Gemmobacter sp. 24YEA27: one gene and its partner. The main gene of each other region encodes a partner of the protein of the gene in region 2 in a complex. Links are inferred from orthologs where the notes say so. Each region holds a gene or a part of one and is shown on either strand. Other genes may lie near its edges.

Evidence for each region. The genes of interacting proteins can lie anywhere in the genome.
Region 1: the proteins of QNO18_RS15230 (region 2) and pnp are in contact, whole or in part, in a cryo-EM structure (PDB 9QH0), measured with the Escherichia coli proteins. The link is inferred for Gemmobacter sp. 24YEA27 from one-to-one orthologs.

The regions. Positions count from the first base shown.
Region 1 is NZ_JASJPW010000001.1:191,289-194,564, reverse strand. What follows is about bases 280-3,276. They hold pnp (polyribonucleotide nucleotidyltransferase), read right to left. Parts: upstream 2,849-3,276; coding sequence 710-2,848; downstream 280-709. Other genes in these bases: QNO18_RS01000 (hypothetical protein), read right to left, coding at 3,029-3,276; QNO18_RS01010 (hypothetical protein), read left to right, coding at 280-645. Also shown: more of QNO18_RS01010, read left to right, coding at 1-279. UniProt on the Escherichia coli protein: Involved in mRNA degradation. Catalyzes the phosphorolysis of single-stranded polyribonucleotides processively in the 3'- to 5'-direction. Also involved, along with RNase II, in tRNA processing.
Region 2 is NZ_JASJPW010000001.1:3,055,951-3,060,843, reverse strand. The notes cover bases 725-4,270. They hold QNO18_RS15230 (ribonuclease E/G), read left to right. Parts: upstream 725-1,055; coding sequence 1,056-4,070; downstream 4,071-4,270. Other genes in these bases: QNO18_RS15225 (DMT family protein), read right to left, coding at 4,177-4,270. Also shown: QNO18_RS15235 (sigma-54 dependent transcriptional regulator), read left to right, coding at 1-486; more of QNO18_RS15225, read right to left, coding at 4,271-4,530; QNO18_RS15220 (MetQ/NlpA family ABC transporter substrate-binding protein), read left to right, coding at 4,808-4,893. UniProt on the Escherichia coli protein: Endoribonuclease that plays a central role in RNA processing and decay. Required for the maturation of 5S and 16S rRNAs and the majority of tRNAs. Also involved in the degradation of most mRNAs.

The sequences.
Region 1 (3,276 bases), 2.9 Mb from region 2 along the record:
ATCCTTTCCAGTGCCTTTCTGGTCCTGGCCCTCGGCGCCGGTGCCGCAGCGGCCGATGTCTGTAACTATCGCCTCAGCGAGATGATCGCGCTGCGCGCCCCGAAACTCGCGGCAGCGGCGGCAGATGCAGCCGTCGTCGGACGTTTTGACCCCACTGCGCCGGATTTCCTGACCCTGGTCGACAGCAGCACCGGCTTTTCCGCCGTGGGGGCTGTCGTGGCCGGCGCCAATGCCGCCAAAGCCCTTGGCGGGGCAGAAGCCGCGCTTGGGGCAGGGGGCACCGTGCTGACCTCCTCGGCGCTTGGCATGGCGGCGGGGGCGGCAGCGCTTGGCATTGTCGGGCTGGAGGGCGTCTGCCAGTTCAAAGCCGAACGTCTCACCGATTATTATGAAGTGCTGGCTGTGCTGGCCGCTGTGGCCGAAACCGCCGACCGGGATTTCTTTCAGCTGCAACTGGGGCCCGCGCGCAAGAAGGGCGCCGTGGTCGAGATCTGGGATACCGGCAGCGGGGTGCGCAAGCAATATCCCGTGGCTGAGCTTTACTTCGTCAATGGCGAGCTGAAATATCGCCGCTGGGGCTTCAACAAGAACCTCGGGATGCTGATGCAGTTCGAGGGGGGCATCCCCAAAGTCGAACAGAAATGACCTGAGAGAAAGAGAAAAGGCCCCGGATCGCTCCGGGGCCTTTCTTAATTCTGAAGCGGGGGGCTCAGCCCTCGGCTTCTTCTTTCTTCTCGGTGATTTCCAGGCCGGTTTCCTGGTCAACCATCTTCATGCCGAGACGGACCTTGCCGCGATCATCAAAGCCAAGGAGTTTCACCTTAACTTCCTGACCTTCTTTCAGGATCTCATTCGGGTGGTTCAGACGCTTGTTCGCGATCTGCGACACGTGGACCAGACCGTCCCGCTTGCCGAAGAAGTTCACAAACGCGCCGAAATCGACCAGTTTGACGACCTTGCCGGTGTAGATCTTGCCATCTTCCGGCTCTGCCACGATCGACCAGATCATGTCATAGGCCTTCTTGATGGCATTGGCGTCGTTCGAGGCGATCTTGATCATGCCATCATCATTGATGTCGACTTTCGCGCCCGAGACTTCGACGATCTCGCGGATCACCTTACCGCCCGAACCGATCACTTCCCGGATCTTATCGGTCGGGATCGACATGGTTTCGATCTTCGGAGCGTAAGCCGAGAAGCCCTGCGGCGCGGACAGTGCGGCATTCATCTCGCCGAGGATATGGAGACGACCGTCTTTGGCCTGGGCCAGAGCCTGCTCCATGATCTCGGGCGTGATGCCCGCGACTTTGATGTCCATCTGCATCGTGGTGATGCCGTTGGCGGTGCCTGCAACCTTGAAATCCATGTCGCCAAGGTGATCTTCATCACCGAGGATGTCGGTCAGAACCGCCCAGCGGCCATCGTCTTCCAGGATCAGACCCATGGCGACGCCTGCAACCGGCGATTTCAGCGGAACGCCCGCATCCATCATCGAGAGCGAGCCGCCGCAGACCGAAGCCATCGACGAAGAGCCGTTCGATTCGGTGATCTCGGACACGACGCGGATCGTGTAGGGGAAATCGGTTGCAGCCGGCAGAACCGCCTGCAGCGCGCGCCATGCCAGCTTGCCATGGCCGATCTCACGACGGCCGGGCGAACCCACGCGGCCAACTTCGCCAACCGAATAGGGCGGGAAGTTGTAATGCAGCAGGAAGTTCGAACGGTAATTGCCGTTCAGCGCGTCGATGATCTGCTCGTCTTCGCCGGTTCCGAGCGTGGTGACCACGAGACCCTGGGTTTCCCCACGGGTGAACAGTGCCGAGCCATGCGCGCGCGGCAGGATGCCGTTTTCGCAGAAGATCGGGCGGACGGTTTTGTTGTCGCGGCCGTCGATCCGGGCGCCACCATTGATGATGTCACCGCGCAGAATGCCCGATTCCAGCTTTTTGATTGCCGAGCCGAGGTTCTTGTCGGCAAGATCTTCTTCCGACAGCGAAGCCTTGATCGCTTTCACCGCAGCCGAGATCGCATTGGTGCGGTCCTGCTTGTCACGGATCGCGAAAGCAGCGCGCATCTGGGTTTCGCCAGCGGCGGCCACACGGGTGTAAAGCTCGGAATAATCCGGAGCCTGGAAGTCGAAGGGCTCATTGGCGGCTTCTTCGGCGAGGTCGATGATCAGGTCGATCACCGGCTGCATCGCGGCATGGCCGAACTTGACGGCGCCGAGCATTTCTTCCTCGGTCAGCTCGTAAGCCTCGGATTCCACCATCATAACGGCGTCTTTGGTGCCGGCGATGACGAGGTCCAGACGCTGGTCCGGGTTGTTCTTCAGCTGGGTCATGTCGTCCATGGCCGGGTTCAGAACATACTGGCCATTGGTGAAGCCAACACGCGCGGCCCCGATCGGGCCCATGAACGGCACGCCCGAGATGGTCAGTGCGGCCGAAACGGCGATCATCGCGACCACATCCGGGTCATTCACGAGGTCGCAGGACAGCACGGTCGCCATAACGAGGACTTCGTTCTTGAAGCCTTCGACGAAGAGCGGGCGGCAGGGGCGGTCGATCAGACGCGAGGTCAGCGTCTCTTTTTCCGACGGGCGTGCCTCACGCTTGAAAAAGCCGCCAGGAACTTTGCCGGCGGCGTAATACTTTTCCTGGTAGTGAACGGTCAGCGGGAAGAAATCCTGGCCTTCCTTGGCCGTCTTGGCGAAGGTCACATTGGCCATCACCTGGGTTTCGCCCAGCGTCGCGATGACCGAACCATCGGCCTGGCGCGCAACCTTGCCGGTTTCCAGGGTCAGCGTCTCATCGCCCCACTGGATAGATTTTTTCGAAATTTTGAACATGCATTTTCCTCTTGGGAGCGCTCCGGCCCCTGCCGGTCTCCCGATATATGGCGACCCCATTGTCGCCGCCCCAATCCTCATGCATGTGCCCGGGGCCAGGGGCGTCACGTCTCAGATGGCGCGGGCCATACAGGAAAACGGGCTGTTTGGGAAGCCCGATCCGGTCAGACCCCTTCTGCATCAGACTTTGATCGCCGCCTGCAGCCTTTGCATATCGGCGGTGAGGGCGGGCGTGCTCAGCCCGAGCCTGGTGGCGAGGGCCGCGATCCGGATCCGCCAGTCGAAGCGCGCCAGCGCCTCGTGATGGTTGCGGCGCGCGACCTCCGGTGTCCAGGCGTGGACGGCTTCGGCGATCAGATCGAGGTTTTGGTCAAGGTCGATCCCGCCGGTTTCCAGCACCGCGCCGGGCCAGCTGACCAGCCGCAGAT
Region 2 (4,893 bases):
GCTTTGCGCCCCGATCTCTTTTACCGGCTCGGCGCAATGACCATCGTATTGCCGCCTTTGCGGGCGCGCGGCGAGGATATCCTTCAGCTCTTCACCCGGCTTTCGGAGCAGTTTTCCGAAGAATATGGCTGCGACGCGCCCCAGGTCACCGCGCAGGAGGCCGCGCAGCTGTTGCAGGCGCCCTGGCCGGGCAATGTGCGCCAGCTGGTGAATATCGCGGAACGCGCGGTCTTGCAGAACCGTCGCGGCTCCGGCTCGATTGCATCCCTGCTGATGGCCGATAACGAAGCCTCGGGCCCGGCGATGACCACCGAAGGCAAGCCGCTGAAGGAATATGTTGAAGCGTTTGAGCGGATGCTGATCGACAATACGATGCGCCGCCATAAGGGCTCGATCGTGGCCGTGATGGAAGAGCTGTGCCTGCCGCGCCGCACGCTGAATGAGAAAATGGCGAAGTATAACCTGCAGCGTTCGGATTATACCTGAACGCCGCGCGCTTTACCGGCTGCGGATGCCTCTGGCGGAGGTATTTGGATCTGGGGAATGCAAACTTCCTCTTGATTTAAATACCCCGGGGGAGGCGCCAGGCACGCGCGACGGGGGCTCTGCCCCCTCTCTTTGGGCAGGTGTCATATGCCGGGCGAGAGATTTTCATTGCCCTTCAGTCAGCTTTGATCGTAAGTTGCCCGCTATGGCCGTTTTGTAACGGTCAAAGAAATTCTCTCCCCTTTGCGGGGCATGGCGCGGCGTTCCGCGCCGCCTCATGACCGGGAGCCGGATCGGCCGTAAGGCTGTGCACATTGCCAGATGGACCAGCGCTTCCCCATGAAGTGCCTGTCTGGCCAGTAAGGTGGGGGCCTGAACCCCCAGGACGTAACCGCGATGAGGCGCGTGAGCAGTGTAACGATTGGCGATACCGGCACCTGTTGCCGGCTGAGCCCGTTCGCGCCCGCCGTCTGCGCTCAGACAAGCCGCCCCGAACCGTATGATCTGCTCTCCGGCCCTGTCTCAGGGCCGCCGGGGGCCTTTATGCCACCGGGGCGCAATGGAAAAACATGGCTAAGAAGATGCTTATCGACGCCACCCATCCCGAGGAGACCCGGGTTGTTGTGGTGGACGGAAACAAAGTTGAAGAATTTGACTTTGAAACAATAAACAAGCGCCAGCTCGCGGGGAATATCTACCTCGCCAAGGTGACGCGGGTGGAGCCTTCGCTCCAGGCGGCCTTTGTGGATTATGGTGGAAACCGCCACGGCTTCCTCGCTTTTGCCGAGATCCATCCGGATTACTATCAGATCCCGGTTGCGGACCGCCAGGCGCTCCTCGCCGAAGAACGCGCTATGGCGCGTGAGGAAGAGGAAGAGGACAATCGTCGTGCCCGCCGCCGCAAGCCGGCACCGCGGGCTGAACGCGCGCCCGCCGATCCCAGCGTTTCGGCGCCGGTGGCAGGTGAGGCTGCGGCCTCGCACAGCGAGATGGATGTGATCGATCTCTCGGCCGGTGAGGGCGAGGAGGGCGCTTCCGCTCTTGCGGTTGCTGAGGGCCTGGCCTCGACCGGGCCCGATGCTGTCGCGCCGTCCGAACGGGCTGCGGTCGAACAGGCTGCCGGTGAAAGTGATGCCGGTGAAGCTGATGCGGGCGAAGACGATGCGGGCGACGAGGCCCGTGGCGATGACGCGCCTGCGGATGGTCATGAAGATCATGATCACAGCGACCATGATCATGGCGATCATGACCATCACGCCGCTGCCAGTGCAGATGAGATCGAGACCATTGCGGAAGAGGATGTCTCGGAAGAGATCGCCGCCCCGCGCCGGTCGCGCCTGCGCAAATACAAGATCCAGGAAGTGGTCAAGGTCCGGCAGATCATGCTGGTCCAGGTCGTCAAGGAAGAGCGCGGCAACAAGGGTGCTGCTCTGACCACCTATCTCTCGCTTGCCGGGCGTTACTGCGTGCTGATGCCGAATACTGCGCGTGGCGGTGGCATCTCGCGCAAGATCACCCAGGCGGCCGACCGTAAGAAGCTGAAGGAAATCGCGGGCGAGCTGGAGGTGCCGGAAGGCGCGGGCCTGATCATCCGCACCGCCGGGGCCAAGCGCACCAAGCCGGAAATCCGGCGCGATTATGAATATCTGATGCGGCTCTGGGAACAGATCCGCGATCTGACTTTGCGCTCGGTTGCGCCTGCCGCGATCTATGAGGAAGGCGATCTGATCAAGCGCACCATCCGCGATCTCTATAGCCGCGAGATCGACGAGGTGCTGGTTGAGGGTGAGGCGGGCTACCGTTCCGCCAAAGACTTCATGCGGATGATCATGCCGGCGCATGCGAAACAGGTGAAGCTCTATAACGAGCCGATGCCGCTTTTCGCGCGCTTCCAGGTCGAGAGCTATCTCGGCGGCATGTTCAATCCGGTCGTGCAGCTGAAATCCGGCGGCTACATCGTCATCGGCATCACCGAGGCGCTGGTCGCCATCGACGTGAACTCGGGCCGCGCGACGAAAGAGGGATCCATCGAGGATACCGCGCTCAAGACCAACCTTGAGGCCTGTGACGAGGTCGCCCGCCAGCTGCGTCTGCGCGATCTGGCCGGGCTGATCGTGATCGACTTCATCGACATGGAAGAGCGTCGCAACAACGCCTCGGTCGAGAAGCGGCTGAAAGACCGGCTGAAAACCGACCGTGCGCGGATCCAGGTTGGCCGGATCTCGGGCTTTGGCCTGATGGAAATGTCGCGCCAGCGGCTGCGTCCGGGGATGCTGGAATCGACCACGCAGCCCTGCTCGCATTGCCATGGCACCGGGCTGATCCGTTCGGATGACAGCATGGCCCTGACGATCCTGCGCGCGCTGGAAGAAGAGGGCACGCGCAAGCGCTCGAAAGAGGTGCTGCTGAAGGCGCCGATTGGCATCGTCAACTACCTCTTTAACCATAAGCGCGAACATATCGGGCTGATCGAATCCCGCTACGGTATGGCGGTGCGGATGGAGGCCGATCCGGCGCTCGTCTCGCCCGATTTCGAGCTGGAGAAGTTCAAGACCGCGACCCGCAGCCTGCCCGAGCCGAGCCAGGTCATCTCTGGCCATGCCGGGTTGATGGGCGATCTGGTCGAGGAAGAAGATGAGGATCTGGTCGACGAGATCCTGGACGAGGAAGAAGAGGTCGCGGAAGAGGCAGTTGCGGTTGCAGCGCCAGTCCGGGCCGAGCCTGCGGCGGAAGGCGGAGAAGGGGGCGGCAAGAAGAAGCGCCGTCGTCGTCGCCGTCGTCGGGGTGGCCGTGATGGTCAGGGCGCCGAGGGCAGCTCTGATGCGGGCGACGAGTCGGATGAAGAAGGCTCGGATGAGGATGACGCTGACGGCACCGATGCAGAGGTTGCAGCCGGTGACGTGAGCGAGGCAGTGGCGCCAGAAGCCGCAGCGCCGGCGAAACCGAAGCGGGCGACGCGGTCGCGGTCGAAATCTGCGGCGGCAAAGGCAGCTGCAGCGGCGGCCGATGCGGCAGAGACTGTGGTAGTTGTGGCTGATAAGGCTGTGTCCGACACGGTTGTGGCTGAAACCGCTGTGACTGATCCGGTCGTGGCTGGCGAAGCTGTGGCGTCTGAGGCAGAGGCTCCTGCCACCGCCCCGGCACCAAAGCGCCGCAGCCGGGCGAAAGCCAGCACAGCGGTTGTCGGGGAAGAAGCCGCGCCTGAGGCTGTCGCTTCTGAGCCGGCCGCCGCGAAGAAGCCCGCGCGCAGCCGCGCAGCGGCGAAGCCGAAAGCCGCAAGCAGCCGTTCGCGGTCGAAGAAGGCCGATGAGGCCGAGGTCGCAGTGGTTGACGTTGCGGGGGCTCAGGTTGCAGCGGTTGAGGCCGCACCGGCGGAAGCCACGCCCGAGGCGCCCGCAGGTGGCCCGGCTGAGGCTTCTCCGGCACCGGTCCCGGCGAGGATGGCGGCAGATCCTGGTATTGCCGGTGTGGCGGATGCGGGTGAGGCCCCGGTCGCTGATGCGGGTCAGTCCGGTCTGGCCGATGACGCGGATGGCGATGATGACCGCCCGCGCAAAAAGGGCTGGTGGTCGCAGGGCCGCTGATCCGCGCAGAGATTAAAAAAGGGGGCCGCCAGGCCCCCTTTTTCTTTGCCGCCCGGTCTTTGCTGCCCGGTCTTTGCCATCCAGTCTTTATCTGCGGGGGGGGGCGTCACCATTTCTGGAAGATGAAGAACGCGCCAAGAGCGATCAGGCTGAAGCCGATCAGATGGTTCCAGCCAAGGGATTCCTTGAGATAGAGCACCGAAAACGCCGCAAAAACCGCGAGGGTGATCACCTCCTGGATGGTCTTGAGCTGGGCTGCGTTGAAATAGGTGTAGCCAATGCGGTTCGCCGGAACCATCAGGCAGTATTCAAAGAAGGCGACGCCCCAGGAGATAAGAATGACCTTGAACATCGGCATTGAGGCGCCGTCTTTCAGATGGCCATACCAGGCGTAGGTCATGAAGATATTCGAGGCGATCAGCAAAAGGACCGTCACCAGGGGAACGGGAAGATTGAGCATGTCTGACACCGGAGATGCGGAGGAGGTTCCGGCTGACCCTATTGCTCGGCCCGAGGCATCGGAAGGGGGATTCGCGCGGGCCTTCGCCGGGCAAAATCGCGGGCTGGCGAAAACTCCTGCGGCAAGCGGGAAAGCGACAACTCTGTCTTGCGAATGCGGCTCAGATCAAAATAATGTTCTCTTCGAAGGGGTTGCACCTTTTTGCGGCAGGAATGATATTCCGTTCAGCTCGCGGCGGGCTTTTCGCGCCGTGTTTCATTTTCTGAAGGCTGACCCCATGTCGTTGTTTTCCCTGTCCCGCCGTGCGGCCCTTACGCTTGCCGCTGCCGCTCTTATGTCCCCCGCGCTTTCTCCGGCGGCTTT